DNA from 2 places in the Brevibacillus sp. MCWH genome. Region 1 is predicted to be linked to the other one. Evidence: predicted binding sites of a transcription regulator. Region 1 holds the regulator's gene; the other holds the start of a gene.
What was found. Region 1 encodes CtsR, which represses protease genes until heat stress. Its sites were predicted from a motif close to ATGGTCAATAAAGGTCAAACA; they were not measured.

Region 1 (11,297 bases):
CCGAATGCGGCTGTGTCGAAGTGGTTGCCAGGAAGCAGTCTTATGATCCCGGTAAAAGTTTGCAGGAAAACAAATCGCTCTTGGACACTCATTTTACCGGCCCCTTGTGCGAGCATTGCCGCGACGTGCTGACGGCAGAGCTTGGCAAAAACCTCTTCTACCTCACCGCGCTTTGCAACATTACCGACATCAGGCTGGAAGACGTCATCCGGCAGGAGTCGGAGCGTCTCAATACCCTCGGGGTATTCAATCTGTCATAGACTCCCAATTTGTATTACGATTGTACGCAAAGAAAAGTTGCAACTTCAACAAAAAAACCCGCTTTTGCGAGCGGGTTTTTTTCGGCAGTCTTACCGAAAATTCGACAAGACAAGCTGGACGGTCTGCATCCAAACAAACCGGGATGCGTCCGCGAGGCGTTATTCAAATGGCAGCGACTCTTCTTCGTTTTCCTTTTTCTTACGCAGTTTTTTCACCAACAGGTCAACGTTTTTTTTTATTCCGTACAGGGCGTAAATGGCAAGCGGCAGGAAGACGATTTTGGGAAACTGCTGCGGATACTTGATCGCCACGACCACGACAATCGCCACAATGATCGGCGTGATCCAATACGCGGATTTCGGAATGCCCACCTTTTTGAAGTTTGGATACTTGATGGTGGACACCATCAAAAAGGCCAGCAGCAGCATGCCAGCTGCCAGCATCGCCACGTTGAACACCTGGTGGTACAGGGCCAGCGTCGCCAGCACCCCGCCCGCAGCCGTGATTGGCAGACCGACGAAGTAGCCGGGCACGCCTGCCTGGACGTTGAAGCGCGCCAGCCTGAGTGCCCCGCAAATCGGGAAGATGGCCGTCACGATAATGCCGAACAGGTGCAAATCCTGCAATGCTACCACATACATGATAAACGCCGGGGCTACCCCGAACGTAATGACGTCGGAAAGGGAATCCAGCTCCTTGCCAAACTCGCTCTGCACGTTCAGCATGCGGGCCACCCGTCCATCCAATCCGTCCATCAGCATCCCGACGATGACGGTAATCGCCGCGTATTCCACGTACTGGTCGCCCTGAAACGCGAGAATGATGGCGACGATTCCCAAAAACAAGTTACTTATGGTTAGCATGTTCGGCAACGATTTCACGAACATAGACTACCTCCTGGTTTGGTTCGCAAAGGAGACACGAAACGTCTGTCCATTGCCGGCAAGTCCCCTTGGCAAAGTTCAATGCAATCATGCCTGCCTGTATCCTATTCTACCTTAAATATGCCTGTCAATGAACACCTGCTCCTGGATCCGCTTTAACCCATCCTTGATCGCCCGCGCCCTCACTTCGCCGATGCCGTCCACCTCGTCCAGCTCCTCAATGGTGGCCATCATGATCCGCGGCAGATTGTGAAAATGATCCACCAGGTTTGTGATGATCGTCATCGGCAGGCGGGGAATCTTGTTGAGAATGCGGTACCCGCGCGGCGACACCGACTCCTCCAGCATGCTGGTGCTGCTGGGATAGCCAAGGATTCGCAAAAATGAACTGATTTCCAACATTTCATCGCCGCTTAATTTCTTCATGTCCCTGAGCGCTTGTTCCGGTGACAGGTTGGGATCGCGGCAGTAATCGCGAACAAGCATGCGGGCTTCCTCTTCGATATTGGCGACCAGCTCATCCACCTGCATGCTGACAAGCCGCCCTTCCGTCCCCAATTCATAAATATACTTGGTAATTTCCGCCTTGATGCGTAAAACCATCTCGATCCGCTGCAAAACAGAGGTGACTTCGTGCAGCGTCACCAATTCTTCAAACTCCATTGCGCCCAGGTTGGTCAGCGACTGATCCAGTACGGCCTTGTACTTTTCCAGCGTGGAAAGGGCCTGATTTGCCTTGGCCAAAATTACGCTGATTTCGTTCAAGACGTAGCGGAAATGGCCTTGATACAGCGTGATCACGTTACGCCGTTGGGAGATGGCGATGACCAGGTGATTCGTCTGAATGGCCGTCCGCTGCGCCGTACGATGCCGCGTTCCCGTCTCGCTCGAAGGGATGGAGGCGGGGGGAATCAACTGGGCGTTGGCGAACAAAATTCGCTTGGCGTCTTCACTAACTATGATCGCCCCATCCATCTTGGCCAATTCATACAAATGAGCGGGCGTGAAGTCACTATTAATGGAAAAGCCCCCGTCCACGATGCCTTTCATCTCCGGACCGTATCCGACGACGATCAGGCCGCCCGTTTTCGCACGCAGCACGTTTTCCAGCCCCTCGCGAAGCGGCGTGCCGGGAGCGACGAGGCGCAATACATCGCTGAACTGCGGTTCTCTTTTATTTGTCTCGAACATAGGTTGCCTCTACCCCCTTAGCACCTCGTCCAAAGCATCGGCTATGTTGCTGATGCCGATTACGTCTATGCCGGTCGGGACTTCCAAGCCGCGGATGTTCTTTTCCGGAATGATCACCCGCTTGAACCCCAGCTTGTGGGCTTCCCTGACCCGCTGTTCGATCCGGGAAACGCCGCGCACTTCGCCCGTCAGCCCCACTTCACCGATGACGACGTCATGTGGATTGGTCGGCTGATCGCGGAAGCTGCTGGCGATGCTGACGGCAATCGCCAAGTCGACGGCCGGCTCATCCAGCCGCACGCCGCCAGCCACGTTGACGTACGCATCCTGGTTTTGCAGCATCAGTCCCATGCGCTTTTCCAGCACAGCCATGATCATGGCCACGCGCTGATGATCCACCCCGGTCGCCATCCGGCGGGGTGTTACAAAGCTGGTGGGGGCCACCAGCGCCTGCAGTTCCACCAGCACCGGCCGCGTCCCTTCCATGCTGGCCACCACCGTGGAACCAGCGACGCCGATGGGCCGTTCCGCGAGAAAGATTTCCGACGGATTGCCCACTTCTGCCAAGCCACGATCTTTCATCTCAAAAATCCCGATCTCGTTGGTGGAGCCAAAGCGGTTTTTCACCGCCCGCAAGATGCGGAAGGTGTTGTGCCGCTCCCCTTCAAAGTAAAGCACGGCATCCACCATATGCTCCAGCATGCGGGGGCCGGCGATGGAACCTTCCTTGGTCACGTGGCCGACGATGAAGGTGGCGATGCCCTTGCCCTTGGCAATGCGCATCAGCTGGGCAGTCGCCTCCCGCACCTGCGCCACGCTGCCCGCCGCAGACTGAACGGCGGGGTGAAACACGGTTTGTATCGAGTCAATAATCAACACATGCGGATCTATATGATTAATATGCTGTTCGATCAGTTCCAAGTCGTTTTCCGCCAACACGTACATGGGCGGAGTATTCATCCCGAGGCGGTCGGCCCGCAGCTTGATCTGCTTCGCCGACTCCTCGCCGGAGACGTACAGTACTTTTAACCCCTGATGGGCGAGCGCAAACGACGTCTGCAGCAGCAGGGTTGATTTGCCAATCCCGGGATCCCCGCCGACAAGAATCAGCGACCCGGGAACAAGTCCGCCGCCCAATACGCGGTTCAATTCTCCGAGCCTCGTATCCATCCGCGGTTCTTCCTCGCTCGCCACCTGCGTCAGCGGCATGGCTTCCGTACGCTGCCTGCCAACCGTCAGCTCGTACCGGTGAGACGATTTGACCGCCACTTCTTCGACCATCGTGTTCCACTTGTTGCAACCCGGGCATTTGCCCATCCATTTGGGCGATTCATAGCCACATTCTTGACACGCGTATTTCGTTTTATACTTTGACATTACCGTACCTCATTTGGGAATTCTCCTATACATGTTTATCATACATGGGTGCACAAAAAAAGAATACCTCCTGTTTTGGAGGCATTCTTTCCTTATTGAATTACGACGTGGTCTTTTCCAACCGCTTCACGACCAGTTTGTCGTCTTCTGCGTCGATGGTGACCGTGTCGCCTTTGTGGATGGTGCCCTTCAGCAGTTCTTCGGACAATTTGTCCTCGATGTGACGCTGGATGGCGCGGCGGAGCGGGCGGGCGCCGTACGCCGGATCGAAGCCCTCTTTGGCCAGCACTTTCTTGGCCGCATCGGTCAGTTGGAAATCGATCTCTTGTTCTCTCAGGCGCTTGCGCAGTTCTTCCGTCATCAGGGTGACGATTTGCTCGATGTGCTCCTGCTCCAGCGAGTGGAAGACGATCACTTCGTCGATCCGGTTCAGGAATTCCGGACGGAAGCTTCTCTTCAACTCGTCCATCACTTTGTCTTTCATGTCCTGATACTTTTTCTCGGTATCGCCGGTGGTGAAGCCGAGCGTCGTGTTTTTCTTGATCATGTTGGCGCCCACGTTGGAGGTCATGATCACCACCGTGTTGCGGAAGTCCACCGTGCGCCCCTTGGAGTCGGTCAGACGGCCGTCATCCAGCACTTGCAGCAGGATGTTGAAGACATCCGGGTGCGCTTTTTCGATCTCATCCAGCAGGATGACCGAGTACGGTCTGCGGCGCACTTTTTCGGTGAGCTGGCCGCCTTCGTCGTAGCCGATGTATCCCGGAGGCGCGCCGACAAGACGGGCGGTCGAATGCTTCTCCATGTACTCGGACATGTCGATGCGGATCATCGCGTCTTCGTCGCCGAACAGGGCTTCCGCCACCGCGCGAGCCAATTCCGTTTTCCCGACACCGGTCGGGCCAAGGAAAATAAACGAACCGATCGGCCGTTTCGGGTCCTTCAGACCGGCGCGGGCGCGGCGGATCGCACGGGAGATGGACTTGACCGCTTCGTCCTGGCCGATGACGCGGTCGTGCAAAATCTCCTCCATCTTCAGCAGGCGCTCCGTCTCTTCTTCCTTCAATTTGACCACGGGGATGCCGGTCCAGTTGGCCACCACATGAGCGATGTCCTCCGGCGTCACTTCCATGTTCAGCTTGCCCTGACGCTCTTTCCAATCTTTTTTCGTCTTCTCCAGCTCTTCGCGCAGCTTCTGCTCCTGGTCGCGCAGCGCAGCCGCTTCTTCAAACTCCTGGGATTGGACAGCTGCATCCTTTTCCTTGCGCACCTCTTCCAGGCGGCTTTCCAGCTCTTTCAGATTCGGCGGCACGGTAAAGGATTGCAGACGCACTTTGGACGCCGCCTCGTCGATCAGGTCGATCGCCTTGTCCGGCAGGAAGCGGTCGGTAATGTAGCGGTCAGACAGCTTCACCGCCTGTTCGATCGCCTCGTCCGTGATCTTGACGCGGTGGTGCGCTTCGTAGCGGTCGCGCAGCCCGTGCAGGATCTTGATCGCATCCTCCACGGTCGGTTCATCCACTTGAATCGGTTGGAAACGGCGCTCCAGGGCCGCGTCTTTTTCGATGTATTTGCGGTATTCGTCCAGCGTGGTCGCACCGACGCACTGCAGTTCACCGCGGGCCAACGCCGGCTTGAGGATGTTGGACGCGTCAATCGCGCCTTCTGCACCGCCTGCCCCGATCAGGGTGTGCAGCTCGTCGATGAACAGGATGATGTTGCCCGCCTGGCGGATTTCATCCATGATCTTTTTCAACCGGTCTTCAAATTCACCGCGGTACTTGGTACCCGCCACCACGGTGCCCATGTCCAGGGTCATGACGCGCTTGTCGCGCAGCGTCTCGGGAATTTCGTTGTTCACAATCTTTTGCGCCAGGCCTTCGGCGATCGCCGTTTTCCCAACGCCGGGCTCCCCGATCAGCACGGGGTTGTTCTTCGTCCGTCGGCTGAGCACCTGGATCACGCGCTCAATCTCCTTCTGCCGGCCGATCACCGGGTCCAGGCCGCCTTCGCGGGCAATCGCCGTCAAGTCGCGGGCCAGGCTGTCCAAGGTTGGCGTGTTGGCCGACGGATTGCCGCCGGACGCCTGATGGGCGTTCATCATTTCAGAGCTGCCCAAAAGCTGCAGCACTTGCTGACGGGCTTTGTTCAGGCTGACGCCCAGGTTGTTCATGATCCGCGCGGCGATCCCCTCCCCTTCACGGATCAGACCGAGCAGGATGTGCTCCGTACCGACGTAGGTGTGACCCAGCTTGCGTGCTTCGTCCATGGACAGTTCAATGACCTTTTTGGCACGGGGGGTGTAGTTGGGCGTGTAGTTGCCTCCGTTTTGTTCCGTGCCGCGGCCGATCAGCGACTCCACTTCGCTTTGAATCTTGTCGAGACCAAGTCCCAGCGATTGCAATGCCTTGGCGGCGATGCCTTCGCCTTCCCTGATCAGCCCGAGAAGCACGTGCTCTGTGCCGATGTCCTTGTGACCCAGGCGGACGGCTTCCTCCAACGCCAGCGCCAACACTTTTTGAGCTCGTTCGGTAAAACGTCCAAACATCATATCGCGTACACCTCCAACCAGTATGTTCTCTCTATGGGAAAAGCCAATTTGTAATGCTGTTGCTCAACTGCCTGTGTTCTCAGTGGGCGGAGAGGCGCTCCCGAATCAGCCGGGCCCGCCGTTCGTCCCGTTGTTCCGGCGTCAGTTTCTGCCCGGCGCGATGCTGCAGGAACCCGGGCTGCGTCGTCACCAGCAGCTCATTCAACAACTGGTGCGACACGTTTTTGATCAGGCCCAGATCAAGGCCCAGTCGAACGTCGGAGAGGCGCTGTGACGCTTCCTTTGATTCCATCGTTCGCGCGTACCGCAAAATACCGTAGGAACGGTAGATACGATCCTCCAGGTCGACGCGGGAGTGCTCCATCAGATAGCGGCGGGCAACGCGCTCCTGTTCGATAATTTGCCGGGCGACACTGTACAAGTTGGACAAGATGTCCGCTTCCGACATCCCCAGCGTCACCTGGTTGGACAGCTGGAACAGGTTGCCCAGCGCTTCACTGCCTTCGCCGTAGATGCCCCGGACGACCAGTCCTACCTGATTGATCGCCTGCAAAATGCGATTGATCTGCTGGGTCATCACCAGGGCTGGCAGATGCAGCATGACCGAGGCGCGGATGCCGGTGCCGACGTTGGTCGGACAGCTCGTCAGATACCCCCGCTTCTCGTCAAACGCGTACGTCAGCTGCGTTTCAAACACGTCGTCAATCTTGGTGCCGACCTCCCATGCTTCATTCAACTGAAAGCCGGGCAGAAGCACCTGAATGCGGATGTGGTCCTCCTCGTTTACCATGATGCTGACGGATTCATCCTCGCTGAGCAGGACAGCCCCTTTGCGGGATTCTTCGGCAAGGTGGGGACTGATCAGGTGTTTTTCTACCAGCACGCGTTTCTCCAGCGGGCTCAGCTGGTCCATCTGGAGCAGCTGCACCGGGTATCGGCTTTTCATCGCTTCGCTTCTGCTCACCTCCGCCACTTTCCTCACGACCTCTTCCGCCTGGGAATCGGTGGCGAGCAGCGGGAACGGATGCTGCCGCAGGTTGCGGGCGATGCGCAGCCGCGTGCTGATGACGATGTCGGAATCGGGTCCCTCCCCTTTCATCCAGTTGCTCCACGGGTTTTGCATGAACTTCTGTTGGGACATATCCGCCTCACCTCCCCCTGCTTACGATTGCGCGATTTTTTGTTCCAGCGCCCGGATGCGGTCGCGAATTTCGGCCGCCTTTTCAAACTCTTCGCTGGCGATGTAGTGCTGCAGCGTGCTTTTTAGCTGTTCCAGCTCTTTGCGCAGCTTGAGTTGACCGCCAGTTCGCTCCGGCACTTTCCCTATATGCTGGGTATTGCCGTGAATCCGGCGAAAGAGCGGATCCAACCGGTCGCCCAAAAACGTGTAGCAGTCGCTGCAACCGAACCGGCCGCTTTTGCTGAATTGGGCGTAGGTGAGCCCGCAGGTTTCGCAGCGCAGCGGCTTCTGTACCGGTTCCTGCGATTTTTTGGTCATTGGATCAAAGTGCAACAGCCCCGAAAGGAGATTGTTGATGCTGAAGTTGTGAAAACCGGCAAAGACATCCCCTTTTTCCTGAGCACAGTGCTCACAGATATGATATTCCGTTTTTTTGCCGTTGACGATTTTGGTCAGATGCAGCGTCGCCGGTCGTTTCCCGCATTCTTCACAGTTCATCAGATCGTCCCTCCTAACCGGTCCGGGTTGGCTTGGTGAAAGTCCCTACCGCAGCAAAATGGCAGCTATCATCTGTTTTAATATGTTGGCCCGCAGTCGGTCGCGGATTTCCGCCTCCACCGTCAGCACATTGCGCGAGGTGGCGATTTTCATCAAAGCCGCTTCCCGGTTGTTGATCAACCCTTCCTCCAGCAAGCGGTCAACAATCGCATGACCCACTCCCTGAGAGATGCTCTCGCCAATCAGCTCCTCGGTCAACAGCTCCTGCAACCGGGCTTTGCTGACGATCTGCACTTTACGGATGCGGATGTAGCCGCCCCCGCCGCGCTTGCTCTCGACGATGTATCCTTTTTCGACCGTAAAGCGGGTGTTGATGACGTAATTGATCTGTGACGGCACACACTGAAATAGGTCGGCAAGCTCGCTGCGCTGTATCTCGACGGAGCCGTTCGGACTCTCTTGAATGATGCGCTTTAGATGCTGCTCAATAATGTCCGAGATGTTCCGCAAGTCGTCGCCTCCTGTTCCACTGTGTTTGATCTTGACTTTGACTATCTTTGACTTTGATTATAATGGCTTTATGGCACGGATGCAAGAGGGGAATACAGTTTCTAGTGTAGGCAAAATGGCTGTCGTTGAAACCAAAACAAAAGCCATCCCCAAACGGAAGGTTTAGGGATGGTTTCAGACTGAAGACAAACCGTTCATTGGATAAACGTCCATAAGAAAATGATTTCCAGGCCGGAAGGCCTGCCCATTCATCAACCGAAGCAAAAGACAATATCCGTCGCATGGCAGGATGGGCCAAGCGAGCTCCTTTGACGACCCACTCAGCGGAAAAACGAAGACGCGGGGATCAACAGGGGACACAAGTCTCACTTCCGCGAAACACCCAGATGTTTGTCCCCTGCCCGCGTCTCGTTTTGGAGCGGACTTTATCCGCTTCTGCGCTGGGCGTCAAGCGAGCGAGCGGGCCCGATCTCCCATGCGCCGCGAACTTTGTCTACACGCTGAAACCATCCCCAAACGGAAGGTTTAGGGATGGTTTCAGACTGAAGACAAACCGTTCATTGGATAAACGTCCATAAGAAAATGATTTCCAGGCCGGAAGGCCTGCCCATTCATCAACCGAAGCAAAAGACAATGTCCGTCGCATGGCAGGATGGGCCAAGCGAGCTCCTTTGACGACCCACTCAGCGGAAAAACGAAGACGCGGGGATCAACAGGGGACACAAGTCTCACTTCCGCGAAACACCCAGATGTTTGTCCCCTGCCCGCGTCTCGTTTTGGAGCGGACTTTATCCGCTTCTGCGCTGGGCGTCAAGCGAGCGAGCGGGCCCGATCTCCCATGCGCCGCGAACTTTGTCTACACGCTGAAACCATCCCCAAACGGAAGGTTTAGGGATGGTTGCTGTTAACTGTTGTCGCGGCCGGCAGGTGATCCGGCAGCTGCGAGAATGCGGTAATGATCACATCGGCTCCGTCCAGTTCCCCCTGTTTGGCAAAACCGAAGTCGCAGCCCACGGTAAACAGGCCGTTCGCTTTGCCCGCTTCCACATCGGAATGCCGGTCTCCTACCATGACGGCCTGTTTCACATCGTAATCACGCAGCAGTTTGGCCACGAGATCCCGTTTGGAACGCGTGTGAAAGCGGCCCGCGGAGTACAGGTCGGTAAACAGCGGCGTCAGCCCGTAATGATCGCAGATGGCTTCAATGTATTGTTCCTGCCCGTTGCTGGCGACAAACAGGGCCACGTTCTCGGCATGCAGCTTCGTAAGCACTTCGCGGACACCCGGGTAGAGATCGGTGACGTTCTGCCGCAGCAGGGCCAGTTCGTTTTCCAAAAGCAGCCGATCGGCCATCTGTTTGGTATCTTCGCTGACCCCCGGCAGCAATTTTGCCCAGAGTTGCTCAATCGTCATGCCCAAGACATTGACCAATTCCCGCTCGCCAGGGGTGGGGCCGTCCCACAGACCTTTTTCGCGAAGCTGTTCAAACGTCCGCTGAAACGCAGGTGTCGACAGCTTCTCCGTCTGCAACAAGGTTCCGTCCATGTCAAACAAAACAGCGTACGGTATGCTCATGGCTCCCTCCATTGTTCCTGTCCGGTTACTCTGTCTCTTTGTCTTCCCCAAACAGGGTTGTCATGTCGTTGTGAATGAAATCAGCGATGCGTTCTGCAGCATCCGGTTTGGCTATTTTTTGTGCCATTCTTTTCATGTATTCTACCTTCGTCGGATTGTGCAGCAATTCCTCGATAAAATAAATCAACTGCTCGGACACGTTGGCGTGAACGGCACAGCCGTTGTTGAGCAAAAAGTGGCTGTTTCGTTCCTCCTGGCCCGGCAGGGGGTTGTAAATAATCATCGGCACCTGTTTGCTCATTACTTCCGCCGTCGTCAGTCCCCCGGATTTGGTGACGATCAGATCGGCGATTTCCAGGTACTCGTGAAAGTTATTGATAAACCGCAGCGGCATCACCTCGTGTCGGTAGGTGCGTGCGGATACCTTGCGATACAGCTTGTCGTTGGTACCGGTGAGGATAAAGGTCTTCAGCGGCAGGTTGATCGCTTCCAGTCCGTCCAGAACCTGTTCCATGGAACCGAGTCCCAGACCGCCTCCGGAAAGGACGACGCAGCGCGTCCCAGGCGCAATCTGCAGCTTCTGCCGGATGAGCTCCTTGTCCAACGGTTGGCGGAACTTGCGCATGATCGGAATCCCCAGCGGGATGAACTTCCGATGATCGTGCCGGTAGATGTCCACCAAATAGTACAACTGTTCATGCGCGATAAAGTAATAATTGATGTGATGATTGATCCATGACGGGTGTATGGTATAGTCGGTAATGATCGTGTAGATGGGCTCTCGCCAGCCATTTCTCCCTTTCAAAACGGACAGCATACAGCTTGCGAACGGGTGTGTGGCGATAAACGCATCAGGCTGTACGCTGTTGATCAACTTTTTCAGCTTGTTGGCGAGCAGCTTGTTCATCCATAAGTTCATATCAAAAAAACGGATTTTTTCCGTATTGTGGTATATCCGTCCCCACATCTTGGGAGATAGCCGCAGCAGGTTCATGTAGCTTTCCAGCAAAATCTTGTGAAACGTCGGACTGATGTATTCCAACGTATCAATGATCATGGACGTGTAACCCTTCTCGGCCAGACTTTCCTGCATTGCCCGAGCTGCCTGATTATGACCGTTGCCGATGGAAGCAGAAAAGATCAGAATTTTTTTCATGATAAATTCTCCTTCATTCCTCACTCTTACCTACTCCAACGCCTGAACTCGGTACCTTCTCATGTTAGTCTACCCCATCGCCGTCTATCAAGGGGGAACTTGTCAGCCCCATAC
Region 2 (11,297 bases), on a different contig from region 1:
GCTGCCGCTGTCGCTAGACTGCTGCTGTCCGCAGCCGGCCAGAGCGGTGCCCAGCGCCAAAACCGTTGCAAGAAACGCAAATGATTTCTGTTTTTTCATCGCGAGAAATCCCCCTTTACTTTACCAGCAAACCAATTGATGAAATAAAACCACTTGCTCATATTTTAAAATAAATACGAAAATTTGCAACAGATAAAATAGATGCAAGATATAGGCAATACCTATAGGAGCGATTCCAAGATGATGAAAAAGGAAAACCGCCTCCCGTCGGGAAGCGGCTGCATGCGCGTTTGGCTATTTCTCTATTCCTTGTATTTGCGGGAGTACGCTTTGCTCGTGACATAGAGCGTCAAGGCGATAAACCCGATAAACATGACGACACTGGCCACAATGACCGTCGTTTCCATCTTGCACTTCCCCTCTCCCACTGCTTTCTGCCTTATTATACGGGAAAAAGACAGGCTGTTACAACGGATGAATCCGCCAAACGGCTTGCTTGTCCGTCTAGATGGACGTGATTCTCCTTGCCACACAAAAATACCAATAATTACCAATGAACCTTCCTGCGTCTGCATGCCACACTATGAAGAAACGGCACATATCCTGCGAACAAACGTTTTTGTGCACAACCTGTTGACAACTCTGTGGATAAGTTCAAGAAGGAGCGGTTCTCGTGGCAAACGAGCGATTGTACCTCATCTACCAGGAAGCGAACGACGAAGAATGCCTGCTGACCATTCAGCCGTATACGGACGAACAGGCATTGGCCGAGGCCATCAACAAGCTGCAGGCCCGACAGGTGGAAGAATACACGATCATCAAGGGACGGAAAATGAACGCGACGCTGCGCCTGGCTGTTGAGCTAACCGAAGCGGAAGAAACGGAAGCCTGAGTCCGCTTCGGAAGCTCCCCTCTTTTCCAGTGCCCGCCTCTCCTGCTATGTTTGAAGGAGGGAGCCCGTCGATTGAAATTTTGACGGAGGCGATCCCGTATTGATCACTGGGAGGAGGGATGCGTGATGGATCAGGAACTGGCGCGACTCAACAGCGAAGCCGCCCGGTTGGCCGTGCAGTTTGTGAACGGACAGCCGCGGGCGTTCCACCGGTTGGTCCTGTTGTTTGCGCCGCGCGTGATGCGCATCGTTCGCAAGCTGGTCAGCGGCTATCACGACGGTGAGGACCTGTACAACGAAATTTGGCTGAAAGTCGCGCAAAATTTGCACAAATACGATCCTGCACTGCCCTTTCACTCCTGGCTGTACCGTATCGCCTCCAACTCGTGCATCGACTTCCTGCGCAAAAAACGGGAGATCGTGCTGGAGGACGAACAGTTGTTGCTGCACGTACATAAACACCCCGCTGAGACTGTCAAAAGCCCGGAACGGTTCCTCGTGGAAAAGGAGACGCATACCGAGCTGACAGCGCTTATGGACAACCTGAACGAAACCGACCGGCTGATTCTGACCCTCCGTTTTGTCGAAGGCATGAGCTATGAAGAAATCGGCAGCATTGTAGGGATGAACAAAAACACCGTGGGCACCCGGCTGTTCCGGGCCCGCAAGCAGTTAAAAGAATTGCTGGAGAAACATCGGGAGGAAAGGAGAATGGCCGATGCCGCATATTGACGAACTGACTTTGATGATGTACAGCGATGACGAGTTGTCCGCCGAGGAAGCGGCCCGCGTTCAAGTGCATCTGGACCACTGCTTTCACTGCCGGCAGTCGTGGGAGCGGTTGACCGGCGAGCAGCATCTGCTGGCAGAGACGATTTTCGCCGCGGATACGTCGCTGCCGCCGCTGGAGTTGGACTCGCTCACGGCGGCGCAGATTGAAGGCATTGCCATCCTGCACAGGCGGCATCGCCGCCGCCTGCTGTGGCGGGCGATACTTGGCGCGGGCACTCTTCTGGCGGTTGCGGCCGGGTATCTCATTTTTTGGCAGAGTGTGTGGTTTCACTGGGTTGCCTCTGCGTGGAATTCCTGGACATCCCGCTTCTTTTGGGGATCAGCCCTGTGGCTGAAGGACAACGCCGGTGACCTGTTCAACGTCCCCGGTCCATACGTGGTGGCACTGCCGCTGCCGCTGCTGCTGCTGATCGGTCTGCTTTTGCTGGTGAACATACGCTTCCTTCCCTTTCCTCCATCCCGGCTGCAGAATCGGGAGGTCGACTGATGGGACGGATCAAACTCATCCTCTGCCTGCTACTGTCCGTTTTCCTGCTTGTGCCGGCACATGCAGTCCATGCGTTCGGCACAGTGTCAAACCATAGCTACGTGCTGCCGGCTGACGCGGTGCACGACGGCGATCTGGCGGTCAACGCCAATACGGTCTCCATCGAAGGAACAGTGAACGGCGACCTGTACGTGCTTGCAGAAAACGTACAGATACGCGGACGCGTCACCGGTGATGTCCTCGCGTTTGCGGTCGACACTCGCATCGACGGCACTGTCGCGGGAGATGTGCGCGCCTTCACGCAGCAGCTGTCGATCTCCGGCAATGTGGAACGAAACGTCACCGTCGGTTCCAGCCACATCGTGCTGGAGCAGAACGGCCGTATAGGCGGCAGCCTGCTGATGTTTACCCCGCATGCGGACCTGAACGGCAAAGTGGCCCGTGAAGCAAACGGCAAGGTGGACACCCTGCGCATCACGGGCGAAATCGGAGAAGGCATCTCACTACTCCACTCCAGCTCCCTGCAGATTGACGCACCTGCCGTGATCGGCGGCGATCTGGTCTACTCCAGTCCGCATCGGGCTGCGATCGGTTCCGGCGCTGTCCTCAAAGGGAAGGAACTGTATTCCCCCGCGGTGGTGGCTGCAGACCAAGACACCTTTTCCTACTTTCCCATCCTGTTGGGCCTCTCGTCGCTGCTCAGCACGCTGCTGCTCTGGCTGGCTGTGCGCTTTCTCTTCCCGGCCGGGCTGAGCTGCATCTACAGCCAATTGGACCGGCACCCGGGACAGGCGTTCGCTTGTGGCGCCGGCTTGGTGCTCGGCCTGCCGCTCCTGTCGATCGCGCTGCTGGTGACCGTCGTCGGGATTCCGGTGACGGTGGCGCTGCTGCTGGCATTCGTGCTGCTTACCTGGTCGGCAAAGGTGTTTGTCGGCTCCTGGATCGGCATCCGGCTGGCCGAGCGTTTTCGCTGGCGGCTTCCCCCCCTGCTCGCCGAGCTGCTGGGCGTGGTGGCGCTGCAGTGCCTGCTGATTATCCCGTTTGCCGGCTGGCTGTTCGCGCTGCCGGTGTGGATGGCCTTCCTCGGATCGCTGGCCTGCGCGGTCCGTCAGGCGAATAAAACATTTCTGACGCCATAAGGTTTAGGAGAGGCAGGATTGGGAGAGAACTGAGAGAAAGGCTTGCAGTTACCTGTTTGACCTTTACTGACCTTTCGTGTATGATTAATCTTACCAAGAGAGGAGGAAGGCTTAATGCATATGAACTTGATTCCCACCGTCATCGAACAGACGAATCGCGGTGAACGTGCATATGATATTTATTCGCGCCTGCTAAAGGATCGCATTATCTTTCTCGGAACGCCGATCAACGACACCGTTGCCAACATCGTCGTAGCGCAACTGCTGTTCCTGCAGGCCGAGGACCCGGACAAAGACATCCACTTGTACATCAACAGCCCGGGCGGTTCGATTACCGCCGGTATGGCGATTTATGATACGATGCAATTCATCAAACCGGATGTGTCCACCATTTGTGTCGGCATGGCCGCGTCGATGGGGGCGTTTTTGCTGGCGGCGGGCGCCAAGGGCAAACGCTTTGCCCTGCCGAACAGCGAAGTGATGATTCACCAGCCGCTCGGCGGCGCGCAAGGCCAGGCGAGCGACATCGAAATTGCTGCCAAACGCATCCTGAGAATGCGCGAACACCTGAACAAAATCCTCGCCGAGCGCACCGGTCAGCCGCTGGAGCGGATTCAAAAGGATACCGACCGCGACAACTTCCTCACCGCTCAGGAAGCGCTGGAGTACGGCCTGATCGACAAGGTAATCACGCCGGAATCCTCTTCCAAATAAGCAATCGGCTTGACAGGGTTCTTCCCCTCGAAGCACGACACCCGGCCAGCAAGGCCGGGTGTTTTTACTTCTCCTCCAATTGTCCGACCTCGACCGCCATGCTGTTGGCCGGATTGCCTTCAATGTGGACGCGGGCCGTCGCGGTTCGTTCATCCACGCCGTCGATCCAGACCGGCTGCCCTTTGTACTGGACCTCGATTTTTTCCGAGGAGCGCAGGATTTCCTGTGCGCGCTTCACATCCATGTATCATTCCCTCCCTTGGTGCTGTCAGCGATTGTCGCGGGCCGAACTGGCGCCCGTCATGGTATCGGTGGTCGACTCCTCGATCAATCCGTTCTGGTCGCTGACCTGTCCGCCGCCGAGCCCCTCGTTTACCATACGGTCAATGTCCATGTCGTACTGGTCGCGTCCTTCGTATAGGGTGTCACGGTTGTTCTCCACACGTCTCCCTCCTTTGGCGCGGTTGGGCACCGGGTGATGAAAGACTCCATCGCATGCGGCAGCGAGTGGAAGCCTTGCCTGTTTCATCTGTTAGATTCCCCCGGGCGACGGGAAAACATGCAGCCTGCCCCAAACAGACGCGTACCTTGAGGATATTACGGTTGCTCCAAATCACCCCGTCGCGTCAGCATGGGCCATCGCTTCGATACGTTTTTTTACGTAATCAACGATTTCCTCTGCCGGCACCCCATCCGTCATAATCTTTTCTTCAAAACATGTGTCCTGAAAAGCCTCCACACACGCTGGGATTTGCCGGTAACACCAGTTCCCCTCCGCTTCTCCCCGCCTTCTGAGCCGTTCATAGAGGGTTTCCCGGCTGGCGATCAGGCAAAAATGGCAGGTATGTTTGTCCAGCTCTTTGAAGCCGTTAAAAATGTATGTGAAGTATTCCTTATGTATAATCGTCATGGGAACAATCAAATGCTTCCCGTAGGTCATCTTCAGCAGCCCGGCCACCTTTACCGTCAGCACCCTCCACAATTGCAAATCCTGAAAATTATCTGTCTTTTCCTCGCGCAGCCTCATTTCCTCCGGAACGATGCGGCGCAGCATAAAGCCCACCTCTTCCGGGTCAAACAGCATGCTGTTCGGTATGGATGCAGCCAGCCTGCTGGCAACCGTCGTCTTCCCGGCGCCATACGCACCATTTATCATTACAATCATGGTCACTCACCCTTTTTACACGGGATGTGAAACAGCCGAGTACAACGCCATCGCCGCCGCACGGTAAAAGAAAAAGAGGCACCCGCAAAGAATGAAGTTGCTTTGCATTATGCCTCTGATTCTTGCAAGGAGCAGCATTGCGATTGCAAACGGAGCTGCGCTGCAAGGTGTCAATAACGTTGCGGCCTATTCCTCTTTGCTGACCAGATTGGCCAGGCTGCTGACCGCTTGAGCCGCATCAGGGCCTTCCGCCGAAATCGTGATTTCCGTTCCCGAACTGATGGCGAGGCTCATGATGCCCATGATGCTTTTTGCGTTTACTTTTTTGTTTCCTTTCTCCACAAAAATTTCCGATACAAAGCGGTTGGCCTCCTGCACGAAAAATGCCGCAGGACGGGCCTGCAACCCAGTTTTCAATTTGACCACAACCTGCTGTTGAACCATGTATGGACCTCCTCACACAGTGTACTCGTTACCGATAAGTATACCATGCTGCTAGATGGATACATTTTGTTTTTCTCGCAATTTCTCAGCAATTTCGTTGATTTTTCTCAACCGGTGATTGATGCCTGATTTGCTGACCGGACCGCTGGGCAGCATTTCCCCCAGCTCCTTCAGATTGATGTCCGGGTGCATCAAACGCAGTTCCGCCACTTCCCGCAGCCGCTTCGGCAGGTTTTCCAAGCCGATCTCCTGCTGAATCAGCTTGATGTTCTCCATCTGGCGGGCAGCGGCATTTACCGTCTTGTTGATGTTGGCAATCTCACAATTGTGCAAGCGGTTCACCGAGTTGCGCATGTCTTTGACGATCCGCACGTCCTCGAAGTACAGGAGAGCCTGATGCGCGCCGATGAGGCTGAGAAATTCAGTAATCTTCTCGCCTTCCTTGATGTAGAGCACATACCCTTTTTTCCGCTCGATACACTTGGCGTTTAGTCGATAGCGGTTGGCCATCTTGGTCAGCGCTTCGCAAAAATTCTGGTAGGACGTGAAAATTTCCAAATGATAGCTGGACGCCTCCGGATGATTCACCGAACCGCCAGCCAAAAACGCCCCGCGCAGATAGGCCGCCCGGCAGCACGAGCTTTTGACGATCTCCGGTGAAATGCCCTGAACAAAGGACTTGTCTTGGTCCATAATGCCAAGTTCTTGCAAAATCTCGTGCGCCTTGTGCGGAATCCGCACGATGTAGACGTTGTTTTTCTTCAGCCGCATTTTTTTGCGCACCAAGAGTTCGGCGTGTATATGAAACAGGCGCTTGGTCAGGGTGTAGATCCGTCTGGCAATCGCCGCATTCTCTGTTGTCACATCCAGCACCAGCCGTCCTGCCCCGAATTGCAGACTGCCGTTCATCCGGATCAAGGCAGCCAGCTCCGCCCGGCTGCAGCACTCGGGGGTGTCCAGCATGGTCAGTTCCTTTTTCGTTTGTGCGGCGAATGATGACATTGACCCTCACTCCTTCTCTAGCTTCTGCATCCTGCGCTTGCGCCTGATCAGGGATACCACCTGTTTGCTTACGGCGTGCGCGTCGTGACGCAGATAACCGTCCTCAAACGTTACCAGCGGCTTCGCCACGACGTGCAGCCCCAGTTGACGCAATCGCTCCAGATCGCAGATGACCGGAGTTGCCCCCTTTTCCGCATACTTTTCCAAGACATGCGCGGGAATGTCAGCCGAGTTGACGATTACGGTGTCCAAAAATGGACTGCCCACGTGACGGTACATCACTTCCACGTGCGCGGACGCGGTGTACCCATCCGTTTCACCCGGCTGCGTCATGACGTTGCAAATGTACAGTTTTGGCGATGGCGAACGCTTCACGGCATCAAACAGTCCGCGCACCAACAAGTTGGGCAAAATGCTGGTGTACAGACTGCCGGGACCGATCAAGATCGCATCCGCTTCTTCAATGGCCAACAAGGCCTCGCTTAACGGCACTGCGTCTTCGGGATCGAGGAAGACGCGCTTGATCCGCTTGCCTGTAAGCGGTATCTGGGACTCGCCGACGACGATCGAGCCGTCCTCCATTTCGGCCAGCAGCCGAATCGACTGGGTGGACGCCGGCAGCACGTCGCCGCGCACAGCCAGGACACCGCTCAGCTTTTTCACTGCTGTCACAAAATCTCCCGTAATCTCGTTCATCGCTGCAAGTAGTAGATTCCCCAAATTATGGCCGGCTAATCCCGTGCCGGTTGAAAAACGGTACTGCATCACTTTCTCCATCAACGGCTCGGTGTCGGCGAGGGCCGTCAGCACGTTGCGAATGTCACCGGGCGGGGGCATATCCATCTCCTCCCGCAGTATGCCTGAGCTTCCTCCGTCATCGGCGACGGTAACAATCGCCGTGATGTGAACCGGTTCATGCTTCAACCCCCGCAGCAGGACAGACAATCCCGTTCCCCCGCCGATCACGACAACCCGCAGCTGTTCCCCGGGCTGCGTTCCCTTTCTCCTTGTCGGCATATGTCACCTCATTATATGCTGATCCACACAGGCGTTCCTCGCAGATGTCCTTTCGCCATCCTATGCTCATTTGTTTTTGTCAATGTCTCGATGGCTGATGCGAACCGTAAAATCTTTGCTGAAGACGTTCCCGATGTGCTCGGTGATCGCCACCGAACGATGCTTGCCACCTGTGCAGCCAATACCGATCACCAGCTGGCTTTTTCCCTCCCGCTGGTAATGGGGTAATGTAAAGGACAGAAAATCGACCAGTTTGTCGATAAATTCCTTCGTCTCCTTATGATTCATGACGTATTCGGCCACTTCCGGGTCACATCCCGTCTTCGGCCGCAGTTCCTCCACGTAGTGCGGATTCGGCAAAAACCGCACGTCAAACATCAGGTCGGCGTCAATCGGCGTACCGTATTTGAAACCAAACGACAGCACGTTGATCGTCAGCGGCGATCCCTGCTGTGCGTATTGACTGATAATCTTTTCACGCAGCTGTGCCGGTTTCATCTGGCTGGTATCGATAATCTGATGCGCCCGCCCTTTCATTTCCTGCAGCAGGCGGCGCTCGGCGTGAATGCCTTCCAATGGCGAACCGTTCGGCGAAAGCGGATGGCGTCGGCGTGTCTCTTTGTAGCGGGACACCAGCGTCTGGTCACTGGCATCGAGATACAGGATATGAAACGAAATACCCTCCATCTGATTCAGGCTGTCAATCGCTTCGGACAGGCTTTCGAAAAACTCTCGTCCCCGCAGGTCAATCACCAGGGCAACCCGTTCGATGCCGCCGCCCGATTGTTTAATCAGTTCCGCAAACTTGGGAATCAGCACCGGAGGCAGGTTGTCGACACAAAAGTACCCCAAATCTTCCAAGCTTTGTACGGCTACGGTCTTGCCAGCACCCGACATTCCCGTAATAATGAGCAAATTGATGGCTCTGTCTTTTCCCACTTCCGTCACTCCACTCGCCTCCTACGATTCTGACATAAGCATACCATAACCACTGTCGTATTCGTACCCTCCCAACCACCTAACCGTGGAACCGGCCGGACTGCATCGCACCTGAAGCGGGTTGTCCCATCCGATTCGGTAAAAAAAAGACGCGGCTGAATGCAGCCACGCAAGTATGGTTCGTATAGATAAGGGGGTCAATTCATCGTCTTCTAGTGTACCGCCCAAATATTTCATTTATGTTACAAGGAGGTTAAGACATTGTGACATTTTCTTCCGCCAGCCGCTCATTCAGTTCTTCCACGTAGTGCTGAGCCGATTGAGCAGCGATGGAACCGTCGCCGGTAGCAGTCACGACCTGGCGCAGCATTTTTTCCCGCACGTCCCCTGCGGCAAAAATTCCTTTTACCTTGGTGTGCATACGCTCATCGGTCAAAATGTAACCCGCTTCGTTGGTGATGCCCAACCCGCGCACGCACTCCGACAGCGGATTCATGCCGACGTAGATGAACACGCCATCGGTCGGGAATTCGCGCTGCTCGCCCGTTTTGACGTTTTCCAGCAGCACTGCCTGTACTTTGCTGTCGCCGCGGATTTCCTTGACGACCGTATCCCAGATTACGTCGATTTTTTCATTGTCAAACGCCCGTTTTTGCAGAATCTTTTGGGCGCGGAATTGATCCCGACGGTGCACAATGGTCACTTTGGAGGCAAACCGGGTCAAAAAGACTGCCTCTTCCACGGCCGAATCGCCGCCGCCGACAACGACCAGCTCCTTGCCGCGGAAAAACGCCCCGTCACATACAGCGCAGTAGGAAACGCCGCGTCCGGACAGTTCTTTTTCCCCGGGGACGCCAAGCAGGCGGTGTTCAGCACCGGTCGCGACGATGACCGATTTCGCCAGGTACTCCTTGTCGCCGGCAATCACCCGCTTGTACGGATGTCCGTCTTGGATTTCCTTGATTTCGCCATACGCGTACTCGGCACCAAATTGCTGGGCGTGCTCAAACATTTTGGTGGACAGGTCGGGTCCGAGAATCGACCCAAAGCCCGGATAGTTTTCGATTTCCTCCGTATTGGCCATTTGCCCGCCCGGAACGCCGCGTTCCAGCATCAGCGTGCTCATGTTGGCACGGGAGGTGTATACGGCAGCCGTCATGCCGGCGGGGCCGGCTCCGGCAATGATGACATCGTAAATTTTTTGGTCGCTCATGTCCACTGCCTCCTCAATCTGCACGATTGTGCCTGCTCTCATTCACTTATTTAAACTTATTATAAAATGAGAATCTATTTCAGATCAAGTGCTGCCAACGCTTTGACACACTTGGCTACGGTTGAAGGAGATATCCCGTATTTTTCGGCGAAATACGCCTGGGATTGCTTCTGATTGTTCATCGTTCCGTATAGATATTCCAGCGCGGCCACCCACGCCACCGTTTTCCGCACCTGTACCGGGTTGGCGACGCTTTCCTTGTAGCGGTGCCAGACCTTGAGGCACCATTCGCCCATGTCAGTCCGGTCGTTTTCCATCAGGCAGCGGCAGATGCAGTCTTCCACGCTCTCCATTTCCGTCTGGGGCGGGACACTGCTCACGCGACCCGCCGCACCGTTTGTCGTGCGGCTCGCCTCACCGTCTGTGACGGCATCACGCTGCGCTGCGTTTGGCTTGCCCTTGACGCGTTCCGCCGATATGCCGGGAGGGCAGTCTGGCAACGCCGCTCCCATGTCAGCCAGTGCCAGCAAGGCCAGCTTCTGCAGCTGCGGATCGTCTGTCTGGTGGTAAAAATGGCGAACAGCCGCTTCCGCTTCGTCATCGCCGATCATGGCAAGCGTTTGCAGGACGGCAAACTTTACTTCATCCCGCCCATGCTGCAGCGCCCAGAGCAACGAAGCGCGGATCATCGGGTCCTGTTTGAGGCCTTCCACGCCTTCAAGCGCCGCTTTTTCCCAGGATACTTCACGCTGCGGCGGATGGTACTGATACGGAATCAATAGGGTATTCTCCCCTTCTTCCTGCGCTTTTACTAATTGCAAGTAGTGATCCGCTACACCCGAATCCGGGTCCAGCTGCTTGGCCTTCTGCCACCAACGCAGTGCCTGATTTCTGCGTCCGGTCATATAGGCAGAGATGGCCGCATAGTGGTATGTGCAGGCTTCGTGCATACGCCCCGTCCGCAACATCCGGTAGTACAGTCGGTACGCTTCCTCATGCTGCCCGAGCACGCCCATCGTCGTCGCCAGCTTGTACATGTGCTCCGGGTGATACGGGACCACTTTTTTCAGCATCTCGATCAGCCCGACTAGTTCCTGCACGCGATTGTGGTGGGAAAGCAGGACGGCCAGGTTGCACAGCGCATGCAGGTTTCCGTTTTCCCGCTCCAGCGTCTGTTCGATCGTCGCCATCGCCTGGGCAAAATCGCCCACGTAGTAGTAGGCCAGCGACAGGTTGTTCCAGGCCGGCATGAACGACGGGTCCGTCTCCACAATTTCTTTCAACGTCTCCAGTGCCTCTAAAAAGCGCCCTTCTTCCAGGCTTTGACGAGCTCGTTCGTGTTTGCTGTATACGTCCTCGCGGTCACCGGGAAGGAAGTGGCGCGGCGGCATGTCCAGTTCAAAGTAAATATAATCGAGCAGTTCTTCCGCTTCGAGCCGATATGGGCCGTTTTCATCCGCTTGCAGGTAACGGATCGCCATTTCTTCCGCCAT

Region 2: the regulator CtsR is predicted to act here: its motif matches at 3,364-3,384, upstream of clpP (ATP-dependent Clp endopeptidase proteolytic subunit ClpP).

What each region holds. Positions count from the first base shown of each region.
Region 1 is NZ_SDLF01000021.1:300-11,596, reverse strand. It holds gene ETC00_RS15980 (nucleoside triphosphate pyrophosphohydrolase family protein) at 1-260, shown strand, start outside; gene pssA (CDP-diacylglycerol--serine O-phosphatidyltransferase) at 420-1,148, opposite strand; gene disA (DNA integrity scanning diadenylate cyclase DisA) at 1,260-2,336, opposite strand; gene radA (DNA repair protein RadA) at 2,346-3,713, opposite strand; gene ETC00_RS15960 (ATP-dependent Clp protease ATP-binding subunit) at 3,814-6,264, opposite strand; gene mcsB (protein-arginine kinase McsB) at 6,344-7,405, opposite strand; gene mcsA (protein-arginine kinase activator protein McsA) at 7,427-7,942, opposite strand; gene ETC00_RS15945 (CtsR family transcriptional regulator) at 7,988-8,452, opposite strand; gene ETC00_RS15940 (HAD-IA family hydrolase) at 9,341-10,027, opposite strand; gene ETC00_RS15935 (MGDG synthase family glycosyltransferase) at 10,053-11,183, opposite strand.
Region 2 is NZ_SDLF01000011.1:122,969-134,265, forward strand. It holds gene ETC00_RS12050 (branched-chain amino acid ABC transporter substrate-binding protein) at 1-99, opposite strand, end outside; gene ETC00_RS12055 (hypothetical protein) at 674-892, shown strand; gene ETC00_RS12060 (RNA polymerase sigma factor) at 1,019-1,624, shown strand; gene ETC00_RS12065 (anti-sigma factor family protein) at 1,611-2,171, shown strand; gene ETC00_RS12070 (bactofilin family protein) at 2,171-3,310, shown strand; gene clpP (ATP-dependent Clp endopeptidase proteolytic subunit ClpP) at 3,431-4,024, shown strand; gene ETC00_RS12080 (H-type small acid-soluble spore protein) at 4,089-4,268, opposite strand; gene ETC00_RS12085 (hypothetical protein) at 4,293-4,466, opposite strand; gene ETC00_RS12090 (AAA family ATPase) at 4,638-5,189, opposite strand; gene ETC00_RS12095 (HPr family phosphocarrier protein) at 5,376-5,633, opposite strand; gene whiA (DNA-binding protein WhiA) at 5,685-6,635, opposite strand; gene ETC00_RS12105 (gluconeogenesis factor YvcK family protein) at 6,642-7,652, opposite strand; gene rapZ (RNase adapter RapZ) at 7,719-8,600, opposite strand; gene trxB (thioredoxin-disulfide reductase) at 8,845-9,804, opposite strand; gene ETC00_RS12120 (tetratricopeptide repeat protein) at 9,879-11,297, opposite strand, start outside.